Regions from separate parts of the Globicatella sp. PHS-GS-PNBC-21-1553 genome, predicted to be linked through region 1. Evidence: predicted binding sites of a transcription regulator. Region 1 holds the regulator's gene; each other region holds the start of a gene.
What was found. Region 1 encodes Rex, which represses fermentation and respiration genes when NADH is low (regulators of the CRP and FNR family bind a similar motif). Its sites were predicted from a motif close to TTGTGAANTANTTCACAA; they were not measured.

Region 1 (3,219 bases):
TGGTGGACAAATGCCACCAGAAGATGCAGACAATTTAACGAAATATGTACGTGCGATTGAGAATCCATTAACGGTTGAAGTCGGTAATAAAACTGAATTGTTAGGTTCAGGAATTATTGAGATTATTGGCGATCTTGTGGATCAAGCTTATTTAGAAGAAATGAAAGCTGTGACCATTAATCAAGAATTAGTCAATGAAATGGCTGACCAAGTCAATATTGTTTATACACCATTACATGGGACAGGTTTATACTTAGGGATGAAAGCTTTAGAACAAGCCGGTTTCAAAGATATTAAGGTGGTAGAAGCACAAGCAAAACCAGATGGCGATTTCTCAACTGTTGCATCACCTAACCCAGAATCTGATGCCGCTTTCGATTTAGCCGAAGAATTGGCGGTTAAAGTGGATGCTGATATTATTTTAGCGACAGACCCAGATGCGGATCGCTTAGGAGCAAAAGTAAAAACAGCGGATGGAGCCTATCAATTAATTACCGGGAACCAAATTGCTTCATTGATGTTAGACTATATTTTAAACGCCTTACAGCATAAAGGAGCACTACCTGAAAATGGTGCAGCTGTTAAATCGATTGTGTCGACTAATTTAGCGGATGCCATTATGCAAAGCTATGGCCTAACGATGGTAGAAGTATTAACTGGATTTAAGTTCATTGCAGAAAAAATTCAACAATACGAAGAAACGGGCGAACATACATTCCTAATGGGGTTTGAAGAAAGTTACGGTTACTTAATCAAGCCATTTGTACGTGATAAGGATGCGATTCAAGCATTAGTAGTGTTAGCTGAATTAACAGCTTATCATAAGAAAGAAGGTCGCACTTTAGCAGATGCGATTAACCAAATGTATGAAAAATATGGTCATTTCTATGAAAAGACGATTTCACTTTCTTTCCCAGGGTTATCTGGTCAAGCAAAAATGAAAGAATTAATGGCGAATATTCGTCAAGAGGGTATCTCAGAAATGGGTGGACTCGCAGTCGAAAAAACGGCTGATTATTTAGCTGGAACATTAAAGTTAAGCGATGGTAAGGAACGTCAATTAGCGTACCCATCATCTGATGCTTTAAAATATACTTTAGCAGATGGCAGTTGGGTTGCCTTTAGACCAAGTGGTACAGAGCCTAAAATTAAATTATATTTAGGAACAACCGGTCAATCTAAAGTTGAAGTAGAAGAAAAAGCAGAAAAATTAGAAACAGCGATTCAAGAATTAATTGGAGAATAGTAATAGCATTATGACTGGGGCTGGGCATAAACCTGATAAATTTAGTTAAGGTTATTGTTCATTAATTAATAGCGCAGTGGTTGAGTGGCCTCAAACTTCGTCTTAACGACTTGTTTGAGACCTACTCAACTGTGCGGGGGTGGGCAGACGAAGCGAAAATTATTTAATTTTCTACTTCTTGCCCACTCCCAGTTTTTTTTATGAGTGCGGGGAAGAAATGGAATAAAAAATGTGCTAGTTATTTTTACACAATATTATGGACTTGATACAAGTTGAGGCCACTGCCTTTACGCTATAAAATAATTAGTTGAAACCACAGAGAATTTTTAAAGTTTCTGCCTGACCTCATAAAACTCTTACGATAGCCTCCATAATCATCTTATAAGATAATGAATTCTTTTACGAAAACAATTGTGATTTTATATACAAATAAGTAAAAGTCACTAGATATCTTTGTGAAATTTTGCTATAATCTTGATAGTTATAATAGTTTATAACATTAGATTAGTGAAAAGGTAGGGGAAATTATGCACAAGGATATACCAAAAGCAACTGCCAAGCGATTACCAATCTACCATCGCTATTTACGATTTTTACATAATGCAGGAAAAAAGAGAATTTCATCAACTGAATTAAGTGAAGCCGTGAGAGTTGATAGTGCAACCATTCGACGCGATTTCTCTTATTTTGGGGCATTAGGAAAACGTGGCTATGGCTATGATGTAGATTATTTATTGGATTTCTTTAGTAAAGCATTGAATCAAGATCGCTTAACTTCAATAGGTTTGATTGGTGTTGGCCATTTAGGTAATGCTTTATTAAATTATAATTTTAGAAAAAATAATAATGTGCGTATTGGGGCAGCATTTGACGTTAATCAAGACTTAATTGGAAAAATATTATCTGGAGTTCCAGTTTATTCCATGGATGAATTAGAAGAACAAATCGAAGCCCAAGCAATTGAAGTGGTCATTTTAACTGTTCCTCAGGAAGTAGCACCAAAAGTGGTGGAACGTCTTGTTAATGTAGGCATTAAAGGAATTATGAATTTTACGCCACTTAGATTTGATGTGCCGAAATCGGTCAGAATTCAAAATGTTGACTTAACGACAGAACTTCAAACGCTATTATATTTCATCGATAGTAACATTGAAAATGATGATGATGACTATATGGATGTTCCATATAATTTCTCATTTTAACTTGCTAAATAATAGTTGAGTAGGTAGCCGAAGGGAAAATTTTGAGATTTTCTACTTCCTACCTACTTTTTTAGGCTCCTTGTCAAATGGTGTGAATGAGGCGGGGCAAAAACTATTTAAATTCTGCTCAGGCATATCTATTTTATTCAAAGCGCAGTGGTTGAGTGGTCTCAATCTGCGTCTTAATGACTTGCTTGAGACCTACTCAACTGTGCGGGGGTGGACAGACAAAGCGAAAATCATTTGATTTTCTACTTTTGGTCCACTCCCAACTGTGCGGGGTGGGCAGACGAAGCGAAAATCAACTGATTTTCTACTTCTTGCCAACTCCCGCTTACACCAAAAAGTATAGAGCCCTTTTTTATAAGAATAAACAAAATAGATAACTGATTGCGATGCTAGGGATAAAAGGAATGGCATTCCAGCGTTTGGTGTGGTGATATTGTAATATGGAATAAAGAAGGCCGAACAAGGCTGCGCCTAAGATGAAATAAGGGATGGTCATTTCTTCTAAGGTGCAAGCTAATAAGCCGATTATTTTGGCATCCGCTCCTCCGAAAGCCGTAGGACGATAATAAATGATTGTTTCCAATAATAACCATATAACGACTGCAACCCACAGTGACTGTCTATTAAACAGACAAAGAACGCCTAAGATGAATAATCCCCACCAATTGACTTGTAAATGAAAATAATCCTCAATGCTTAATAAAAGTAACCAGCAAATAATGAGTGATAATAGATAACCTTCGTAAAACCTATTGAATTGTA
Region 2 (3,219 bases), 880 kb from region 1:
AAAACATTTGAGGAAATTTCACCAGTCAAAGGGATTGAATTATTAGAACAAGAGGGGACAATTATTTATATTGGAAGAAAAACTTGTCCATACTGCCGTCGCTTTGTAAATAAATTAAGTAAAGTAGCACACGCGCGTCAATATAAAATTTATTTAATTGATTCTGAAAGTGAAAAATATGATTTTGAAGATATTCAATCATTCCGCGAACAGTTTAACATTCCGACTGTACCTGGATTTTTAGTTAAACAAGCTTCAGATGTCGCAGTTCGTTGTGACAGTTCAATGACTGAAGAAGAAATCGTTCAAATGATAGAAGAGAAGTAAAATGAAAAAGCTTCTCTTACTTTTAATCTTGAGCACATTCATTATTGGATGTGATAAGAAAGAAGAAGTGGAAACGGATCACCCTACGAGTGAAGCGACTATTGAGATGACTACGCAAACTCTTGAGGAAACCGTAGCGGAAACATCATCAACTTTAGAGGCGACGACTGGAGAAATAATAACAGCTGAAGCAACTGAAGAAGCAACAACTGTAGTAGATAGTTCACCACTGTCAGATGGTATTTATACTTCAACGGAAATTATTAATTGGAGTAACCCCGTTAAGCCAGCAGAAAAAGGGTTAAAACGAATTATCAAAATACTGCAAGATAAAAAAGAATATTATGATGCGATTGAATATTTATTTTATGTCGAAAATATCAGTCATAACCCGGAAGAGTATCATGTGCGTGTGATTCAAAATTTTTCAGATCAGCAAGTAGAAGTAGGTGAATTTATCTTACATGGTGAAGATGTGGAAACTCACAATTAACAAATGAGATAAACAATCAGTAGTCATGAAATTAAAATCAATTGGGGCTGGGCATAAACTTCATAAATTTAGTTAAGATTATTGTGCGTTAGTTAATAGCGCAGTGGTTGAGTGGTCTCAATCTGCGTCTTAATGAGGTTAAAGATAAATTTGGTAAACTTAATCAAGTTATTGTTATTAAATTAAAAGCGCAGTGGTTGAGTGGCCTCGAACTGCGTCTTTCGACTTGTTTGAGGCCTACTCAACTGTGCGGGGGTGAACAGACGAAGCGAAAATCATTTAATTTTCTACTTCTGGTCCACTCCCAACTGTGCGGGGGTGAACAGACGAAGCGAAAATCCTTCGATTTTCTACTTCTGGTCCACTCCCAACTGTGCGGGGGTGAACAGACGAAGCGAAAATCATTTAATTTTCTACTTCTGGTCCACTCCCAACTGTGCGGGGGTGAACAAACGAAGCGAAAATCATTTAATGTTCTACTTCTGGTCCACTCCCAACTTTGCGGGGGTAGCCCAACTAAGCGAAAATTGTTCAATTTTCTACTTCTTGCCCACTCCCTTGAAATGGAGAAACATAAAAATAAATTCAAATCTAAAAGACATCATAAGTAGCCACTCTTTTGTTATAAAAATAGACATTATAATAAGCCTGAACCGAAAGTGTTATTTTGGTTCAGGCTTTTTTAGATAAACACTTCACAATCTGATTGTGATTTAGAACACAATCATTATTTATTTAAAGGGAATTAGATAAGAAAAACATTGTGAAAGCATCTTATAAGATTATCATGAATCGCTTCACAATAACGAAAAAACGCCGATATTTTTGATAGCGTTTTCATTATTTTGTTATCATCATCGGATTCTATCGAAAAAAATTTATTAAAAAATATGTGATTTTTTGCACAAAAGGCTTGACATAACATTGTGAAAAATGTAATATGTACTTGTAAAGAAGAAACACCTATTGAGGAGGATTTAAAAAATGGCAGAAGTTGTAGAAAAAAACAAACAGCAAATTGCTGAAGAGCATGTCGATGAATTAGTAAAAAAAGCGGTGGTGGCATTAGAAGAATTCCGTCTTTTAGATCAAGAGCAAGTGGATTATATTGTTGCAAAAGCATCAGTTGCAGCATTAGATCAACACGGTGTTTTAGCAAAACACGCTTATGATGAAACCGGACGTGGTGTCTTTGAAGATAAAGCAACTAAAAACTTATTTGCTTGCGAACACGTTGTTAATAATATGCGTCATACTAAAACAGTTGGCATTATCTCAGAAGATGATGTTACAGGATTAACTTTAGTTGCTGAACCAGTAGGAGTTGTTTGTGGTATTACACCTACAACTAACCCAACTTCAACTGCAATCTTTAAATCATTAATCTCATTAAAAACGCGTAACCCAATTGTTTTTGCGTTCCACCCTGCAGCTCAAGAATCATCTGCTCATGCAGCGAAAATCGTTTACGAAGCAGCAGTAGCAGCCGGAGCTCCTGAAAATTGTATTCAATGGATTACTTTACCTTCAATGGAAGCAACCTCTGCATTAATGAATCATCCAGACGTTGCTACTATCTTAGCAACAGGTGGTAACGCAATGGTTAAAGCCGCTTACTCTTGTGGTAAACCAGCATTAGGGGTAGGTGCAGGGAACGTACCAGCTTATGTTGAAAAATCAGCTAATGTTAAACAAGCAGCTTATGATATCGTGATGAGTAAATCATTTGATAATGGAATGGTTTGTGCTTCTGAACAAGCAGCCATTATTGATAAAGAAATTTACGATGAATTCTGTGACGAAATGAAGTCATATCACACTTACTTCGTTAATAAAGCTGAAAAAGCTAAATTAGAAGAATTCTGTTTTGGAGCAAAAGCAAATAGTAAAAATTGTGCAGATGCAAAATTAAATGCTGATATCGTTGGTAAACCTGCTACTTGGATTGCAGAACAAGCTGGCTTTACTGTACCAGAAGGAACAAATATTTTAGCAGCAGAAGTTTCAGAAGTAGGACCGAATGAACCATTAACACGTGAAAAATTATCACCAGTGATTGCTATTCTAAAATCAGAAGATCAAGCAGATGGATTGAAGAAAGCTTGTCAAATGGTTGAGTTCAATGGTTTAGGACACTCAGCTGCTATCCATACTAATGATGAAGATTTAGTAAAAGAATTTGGACGTCAAGTTAAAGCAATTCGTGTTATTTGGAACTCACCTTCAACTTTTGGTGGTATTGGGGACGTTTATAATGCCTTCATTCCTTCCTTAACTTTAGGATGTGGTTCTTACGGTGCCAACTCAGTTGGTGATAACGTTAGCGCAATCAATTTACTTAATATCAAAAAAGTGGGGAGACGTAGAAATAATATGCAATGGTTTAAAGTTCCTTCAAA
Region 3 (3,219 bases), 780 kb from region 1:
TAGCTGAAGTATCAATTGACACTTTCGCACAATATTCACGGTAAGCACGTGGTAATTTTTCGTTATAGAAGATCGTTAAGTTTGGTTCTGGTGATTCACCCATTGTATATAATGTGTGTAATGCACGGAATGATGTTTTGTTAACTAATGAACGGCCATCATTGTTCATACCAGCGATTGATAAAGTCACCCAAGTTGGCATACCTGAGAATACTTCGTTGAAGTCTGGTGTACGTGCGAAACGAATCATACGTAATTTCATTACGAAATGGTCAATTAATTCTTGAGCTTCTTGTTCAGTAATTAAGCCAGCTTGTAAGTCACGTTCGATATAAATATCGAAGAATGCGTCCATACGACCTAAAGAAGTAGCCGCACCGTTAGTTTGTTTTGCACCAGCTAAGAATGCTAAGTAAGTCCATTGGATGGCTTCTTGAGCTGTTTTTGCAGGTTGACGTAAGTCAAATCCGTACATATCACCTAATTGAGCAATTTCTTCTAAAGCACGATATTGTTTAGAGATTTCTTCACGTGTTTGCATTTCTTCTTCAGTATACATTTCACGTTCCATTGCATTCCAGTCATTGAATTTTTCTTTTTTCAAGAAATCAGTACCGTATAATGCAACACGACGGTAGTCACCGATGATACGTCCACGTCCATAAGCATCTGGAAGCCCTGTGATGATTTTGTTTGAACGAGCTGCACGAATGTCAGCATCATAAACGTCGAATACACCTTGGTTATGTGTTTGGATCCATTCTGTAAATTGCATTTCAACTTCTGGATCTAATGAATAGCCATAAGCTTCTAATGCTTGTTTCGCCATACGAACGCCACCGAATGGGTTTAAACCTTGTTTTAATGGTTTATCCGTTTGTAAACCAACGATTTTTTCTAAGTCTTTGTCGATGTATGAAGCAGGGTATGCTAATACAGTTGAAACAATTTTTTCTTCCATATCGACTACACCATGTTCAACTTCATAAGCTAATAAGTCTTCGAAAATCTTATTTAATTTTTGAGTTGCTTCTGTTGCTTCAGCTAAGAAAGAGTCGTCGCCAGTATATTCTGTGTAGTTATCTAAAATAAATTGACCAACGTCAGTATTCTCGCGCCAAGCAGTCCCTTTAAAACCTTCCCACGCTTTTGTCATTGTTTCTGTCATTTTTTGTTTCCTCCTGTTTTTGAAAATTGATTCACAATGTTTTTACACTTACATTGTATCGGAAAATAACACAGTCCGTCAAGGATAAAACCGTCTTTAAACACTGATAATACAATAATTCTGTTTCAAAACGATAGAACAGTTACTATAAAAAGTTTTTATCTGTACCACTTTGATAGGGGTTTACTAATAATTTTCATTTATAAGTTTGTGAAGTTGGTTTTCTTTTTCACAATATATAAACAGTTTTCCTTTATTAATATCATTCTTTTATGAAAATAATTTATACTAAATTTGAGTATTCTTTGATAATTTCATAGCGTCGTCGGTCTATCGTCTGGTTTTCATAACTGATACAGCGTACTTTTAGTTTTTTCGTGTAAAAAAAGAAAATAATTGTAATGGCAGAAATGGGTGACACCGCTTAAAAAAAGAAAATGCTAGTCTTTAACATTAAAGATGTGTAATAAAGGACAATTTGTTATAATGGAGAAGAGAAAATCAAGAAGGAGATTATTATGGCCCAACGAAAAATTGTCTTAATAGACGGAAGTAGTTTAGCATTTCGTGCATTCTATTCGATTTTAGATTTGGAACGCTTTAAAAATCGTTCAGGATTGCATACTAATGCTTTATATAGTTTTAATCGCATGTTAGATAATGTGTTACAACAATTTGAACCGACCCATGTATTAGTAGCGTTTGATAAAAGTGAGCGGACGTTCCGTACTGAAAAATATGCAGAATATAAAGGTGGGCGTCAAAAGACACCAAGTGAATTTAAAGAGCAAATGCCCTATTTTAGAGTCTTACTTGATGCTTATGGCATTAAACATTATGATGTCTTAGGTTATGAAGCAGATGATATTATTGGGACTTTATCCAATCAAGCAGATGAGGACGATCAAGTCGTGGTGATTTCAGGCGATAAAGACTTAATCCAATTAGCCAGTGAGAATACGACGGTTTATGTTACACGACGTGGGGTGAGTGATCTAGAACCGTATACCCCTGCCGTAATTCGTGAAAAATATGATATTACCCCTGAACAAATTATCGATATGAAAGGCTTAATGGGCGATTCATCCGATAATTACCCTGGTATTACCCGCATTGGTGAAAAGACGGCGCTGAAATTATTACATCAATTTGGTACCGTTGAAGCGATGTATGAACGTTTAGATGAGTTAAAACCGTCTAAAATGAAAGAAAATATTATTAACGATGAAGCAAATGCCCGGATGAGTAAAGACTTGGCTCGTATTTTATTAGAAGCCCCGATTGACATTTCAGTAGACGATATTACGATGAATGAGAAAAATATTGACGCTTTAACAGAGTTTTATCGTCAAATGGAATTTAATAGTTTCCTATCAGCTTTAGGCAGTGAAGAAGTAGTCAACGATGCGTCAGAAGTGATGGAATCGGATTATGAAGTGGTTTATTTAGAAGCGATTAAAGAAGAGCATTTACCTGATCGAACAGCGATTCACTTTGAAACAATTGAAGAAAACTATCATTTTGCAGATGTGGTCAAAGTGACTTGGTCAGATTTAGTATCTCATCAAGTCTTTGTCACAGAAGCAAAAACGGCTTTTGACTCACCTTTATTTAAAGAGTGGTTAGCCAAGGAATTAACCGAAAAAATTTCCTATGATACAAAAAAAGATATGGTGATTGCAGCTCGTTTTGGTGCTTCTTTACAACATGTGACCTTTGATGTCTCCATTGCGACTTATTTAGCGGAACAAAGCCAAGACCAACGTATCGAAGCTATTCAAAGCTTTTTAGCTTTACCGGTAACGGTGCAATCGGATGAAAGTATTTATGGCAAAGGCGCTAAATTAGCAGTCCCAGAAGACGTGGAAATTGTTAACCAACATGTAGCTAATAAAGTCGAAGCATATGAACAAGTGAAAGCCCCGCTTTTAGCAAAACTAGAGGCAGTAGCGGCTACCGAACTTTTCTTGACCATGGAACTGCCATTGGCTGTGGTCTTAGCTAAAATGGAAATTGAAGGGGTTAAAGTCGATGCGGCGGCCTTAGACGAG
Region 4 (3,219 bases), 620 kb from region 1:
TCCCGGTCAAACTGCAATTTGCTTACCACATGGCTTAATTATCGAAGTCTTAGGTGAACCTGAAGAAGATGAATTAATCCTTCCTTTGTGACACATACTTACTATAAAAAATCAGGCTTAACGGAAATGGCATTCCTTAATTGGAATACCAATTTTCCGTTATTTTTTATAATGCGATACCGCCTTCTATCATTAAAAGACGATTTTTATATTTAAAGGTCACCTTCTATAATCAATGCCACCTTTTTTCATTAAAGGGCGCCTTCTTCAACTGCTTCTACTAATGGTAACGCATTTAGTAATACTTCGGCCGTTCCAATGTTCGTGGCCAATGGAATATTATAGACATCACACAAACGAATTAACGCATTGACATCCGGTTCATGCGGTTGTGCTGCCAATGGATCACGTAAAAAGATAACCAATTCAATTTTTTGTTCGGAAATCATCGCACCAATTTGTTGGTCGCCACCTAATGGACCTGAGTTTAAACGCTTGACAACTAACCCTGTTTTTTCATTGATTACTTTACCGGTAGTTCCAGTAGTATAAATCGTATGTTGACTCAAAACATCTAAATATTTTTCTGTTAATTCAATCATGATAGGTTTCTTTTGATCATGGGCAATTAAGGCAATATTCATCATTAGTTAACCTCACTTTATTTATTTTCTCATACTTATATTATACCATATTACGCAAAGTGAGCGCTATCGAAAGAACACTCTCTGATAATGCATGGACATGCTAATTTATTATCTCACTTCTAAAACGACCATCACCCCACTTTTGATAATTTATTTAATTAACCAGACAATATTTTGGGATGATTCCCCATTTTTAAATTGATACTCCTTCTTTTGCATTCTCATTCTCCACTTAGTACCACTGAGCGACTTTTATAAAGATTTAATCCGTCTGATTTTATGAATGGCTTTTCTTCTCGTAGATGGTAAAAACTTGATGAATTTGCTTAATTATATGCACAATGGCAAAGTGACATAAAACAATGCTTACATAGGCTAAGTATCAAATTGATTATTCTAAATAAAGTATTGCTCATACATTAAAAGTGCCGGCGTTGAGAAGGAACAACTTTTCGGGAGGTCGGCAAACGAAGTAAAAACCATTTGATTTTCGACTTCTGCTCCACTCCCAACATTTTGGGACAGACACATCAAAATAGCATCCGATTGTCTATTTCATGCCAAGTCTAAACTGTGACAGCGTTCGGTAGATAGAATGAAAACCATCTATTCTTCTTCAGGCTCCTTCTTCATAAAATTATCCAGCGAAATCTATTAAAGTGATAAATTTTATGATACGATTAACTTGTGAAATATAAATCAAACTTTAAGGAGGATGCCTTATGACCATTACACAACTTTTTAATATTCAATATCCCATCTTTCAAGGAGCGATGGCGCAAATTGCACGCTACCCCCTAGCCGCTGCCGTTTCACAAGCTGGTGGACTTGGTATTATTGCTTCAGGTGGCATGTCCGCTGAAACTTTACGTCATGAAATTCGCGAGTTAAGAAAAATTACTGACCGCCCTTTTGCCGTAAACTTGATGTTGATGATGGAAAATATTCCGGAATTAGTCCAAGTAATTATTGGTGAACAAGTGCCAATCGTCACAACCGGTGCCGGCACACCCAAACATGTCATGCCCTACCTAAAAGAAGCCGGGATTAAAGTCGTTCCTGTAGTTGCGAGCGTCAAACATGCCATTAAGATGGCAGAATTAGGAGTAGATGCGATTATTGCAGAAGGAACCGAGGCAGGTGGTCATATTGGTACCACCACCACTATGGCACTGATTCCCCAAATCGTTGATGCCGTTAAAATCCCCGTCATTGCGGCCGGTGGAATTGCAGATGGTCGCGGCATGGCCGCTGCTTACACCTTAGGCGCGCAAGGGGTTCAATTAGGAACCGTCTTCTTAGCGAGTGAAGAATGTCCGATTGCCCAAGGCTATAAAGAAGCAATACTCAAAGCAATCGATACCGATACGGTTGTCACTGGTACACAAGCTGGCGCACCAGTCCGTTGTCTTCGCAATCAAATGACTGAGAAATTTATTGAACTGGAAAATAAGGATGCTAGCCGTGATGAATTAGAAAGCTTAACACTTGGATCATTGGCAAAAGCTGTTAAAGACGGTGATCTTGAGAACGGTTCGCTAATGGCCGGCCAAATTGCAGGAATGATTCGTGAAATTAAGCCGGTTCACACAATTATTGAAGATATTTATCAAGAAGCAAAAGCCGTCTTAAATCGAACAGTCATTTAATCGACAACATTTTCGGTGAAATAGGAATCATGATGTTGAAGAAGTATAGCTGTTGAAGCAATATAGCTGTTGAAAAATGGTATACCGCCTTTCAGAATCATAAAATTTCAACCAATACTTCTGTTCATAAAATGATATACGGACATTCCGAACTGTGAATTTTATTTGGTCAGTTAGTGATGCAAAAAACGGATGCATTTTCAGTTACAAAGGTTAAATCTTACTAGACAACTTATCTATTAGAGAAGTGTTTTACAATTGCGACTTATTATAATCTGGGCTTGGTAATTGACTGAGTCTGGATTTTTTACTAGGTAAATTTATTACAATTAAAGTTTTATTGGTTTAACCGGGATAACTGTAAAGAAGTATTTGTCAGCAAATTTGCGTATTTTATACAAAGATGAAACTTGACCACACCCTATGATACAATACTATTGACAAACAAAGGAGTTGAGTACATGCACCAAATTAAATGTCCACATTGTGGTGAAACTTTTCAAATTGATAAGACAAGTTATGCGAATATAGCAAGCCAAGTTAGAACCTCAGAATTTGATCAAGAACTACATAATCGTTTAGTACAAATTAATGAAGAGCATCAAAAAGATATTGCCCTTGCCGAAGAAAAAATTAGTAAACTATTAACTGAACAATTAAATGATAAAGAAAAAGAGTTAGCACAATTAGCAGTCGAAAAAGACCGTGAAATTACCCAACTAAAGAACGACAAAGAGCAAGCTTTAACCAAATTAATCGCTGAAAAAGAACAGGCTTTAGCGAAGTTACAAGCACAAATTGATTTACAAAAAGAAAAAACTGCCGCTTCCTTAGTTGAAAAAGAAACGCAAATTAAAGCTGATTTAACCGAACAATTGACCCAACGCGACAAACAAATTGCCGACTTGGAAGCTCAATTAAAA

Region 2: a site for Rex is predicted at 1,527-1,544, ahead of adhE (bifunctional acetaldehyde-CoA/alcohol dehydrogenase). Genes of this name have one in related genera too.
Region 3: a site for Rex is predicted at 1,188-1,205, ahead of pflB (formate C-acetyltransferase). Genes of this name have one in related genera too.
Region 4: a site for Rex is predicted at 1,333-1,350, ahead of LB888_RS09190 (nitronate monooxygenase). Genes of this name have one in related genera too.

Annotation. Positions count from the first base shown of each region.
Region 1 is NZ_CP085470.1:1,286,146-1,289,364, forward strand. It holds gene LB888_RS06015 (phospho-sugar mutase) at 1-1,246, shown strand, start outside; gene LB888_RS06020 (redox-sensing transcriptional repressor Rex) at 1,774-2,448, shown strand; gene LB888_RS06025 (hypothetical protein) at 2,650-2,775, opposite strand; gene LB888_RS06030 (prepilin peptidase) at 2,810-3,219, opposite strand, start outside.
Region 2 is NZ_CP085470.1:2,168,517-2,171,735, forward strand. It holds gene traF (conjugal transfer protein TraF) at 1-327, shown strand, start outside; gene LB888_RS10440 (hypothetical protein) at 329-820, shown strand; gene LB888_RS10445 (hypothetical protein) at 1,100-1,225, opposite strand; gene adhE (bifunctional acetaldehyde-CoA/alcohol dehydrogenase) at 1,805-3,219, shown strand, end outside.
Region 3 is NZ_CP085470.1:509,885-513,103, reverse strand. It holds gene pflB (formate C-acetyltransferase) at 1-1,168, opposite strand, end outside; gene polA (DNA polymerase I) at 1,687-3,219, shown strand, end outside.
Region 4 is NZ_CP085470.1:1,906,157-1,909,375, reverse strand. It holds gene LB888_RS09200 (NusG domain II-containing protein) at 1-91, shown strand, start outside; gene mgsA (methylglyoxal synthase) at 252-644, opposite strand; gene LB888_RS09190 (nitronate monooxygenase) at 1,370-2,296, shown strand; gene LB888_RS09185 (DUF2130 domain-containing protein) at 2,758-3,219, shown strand, end outside.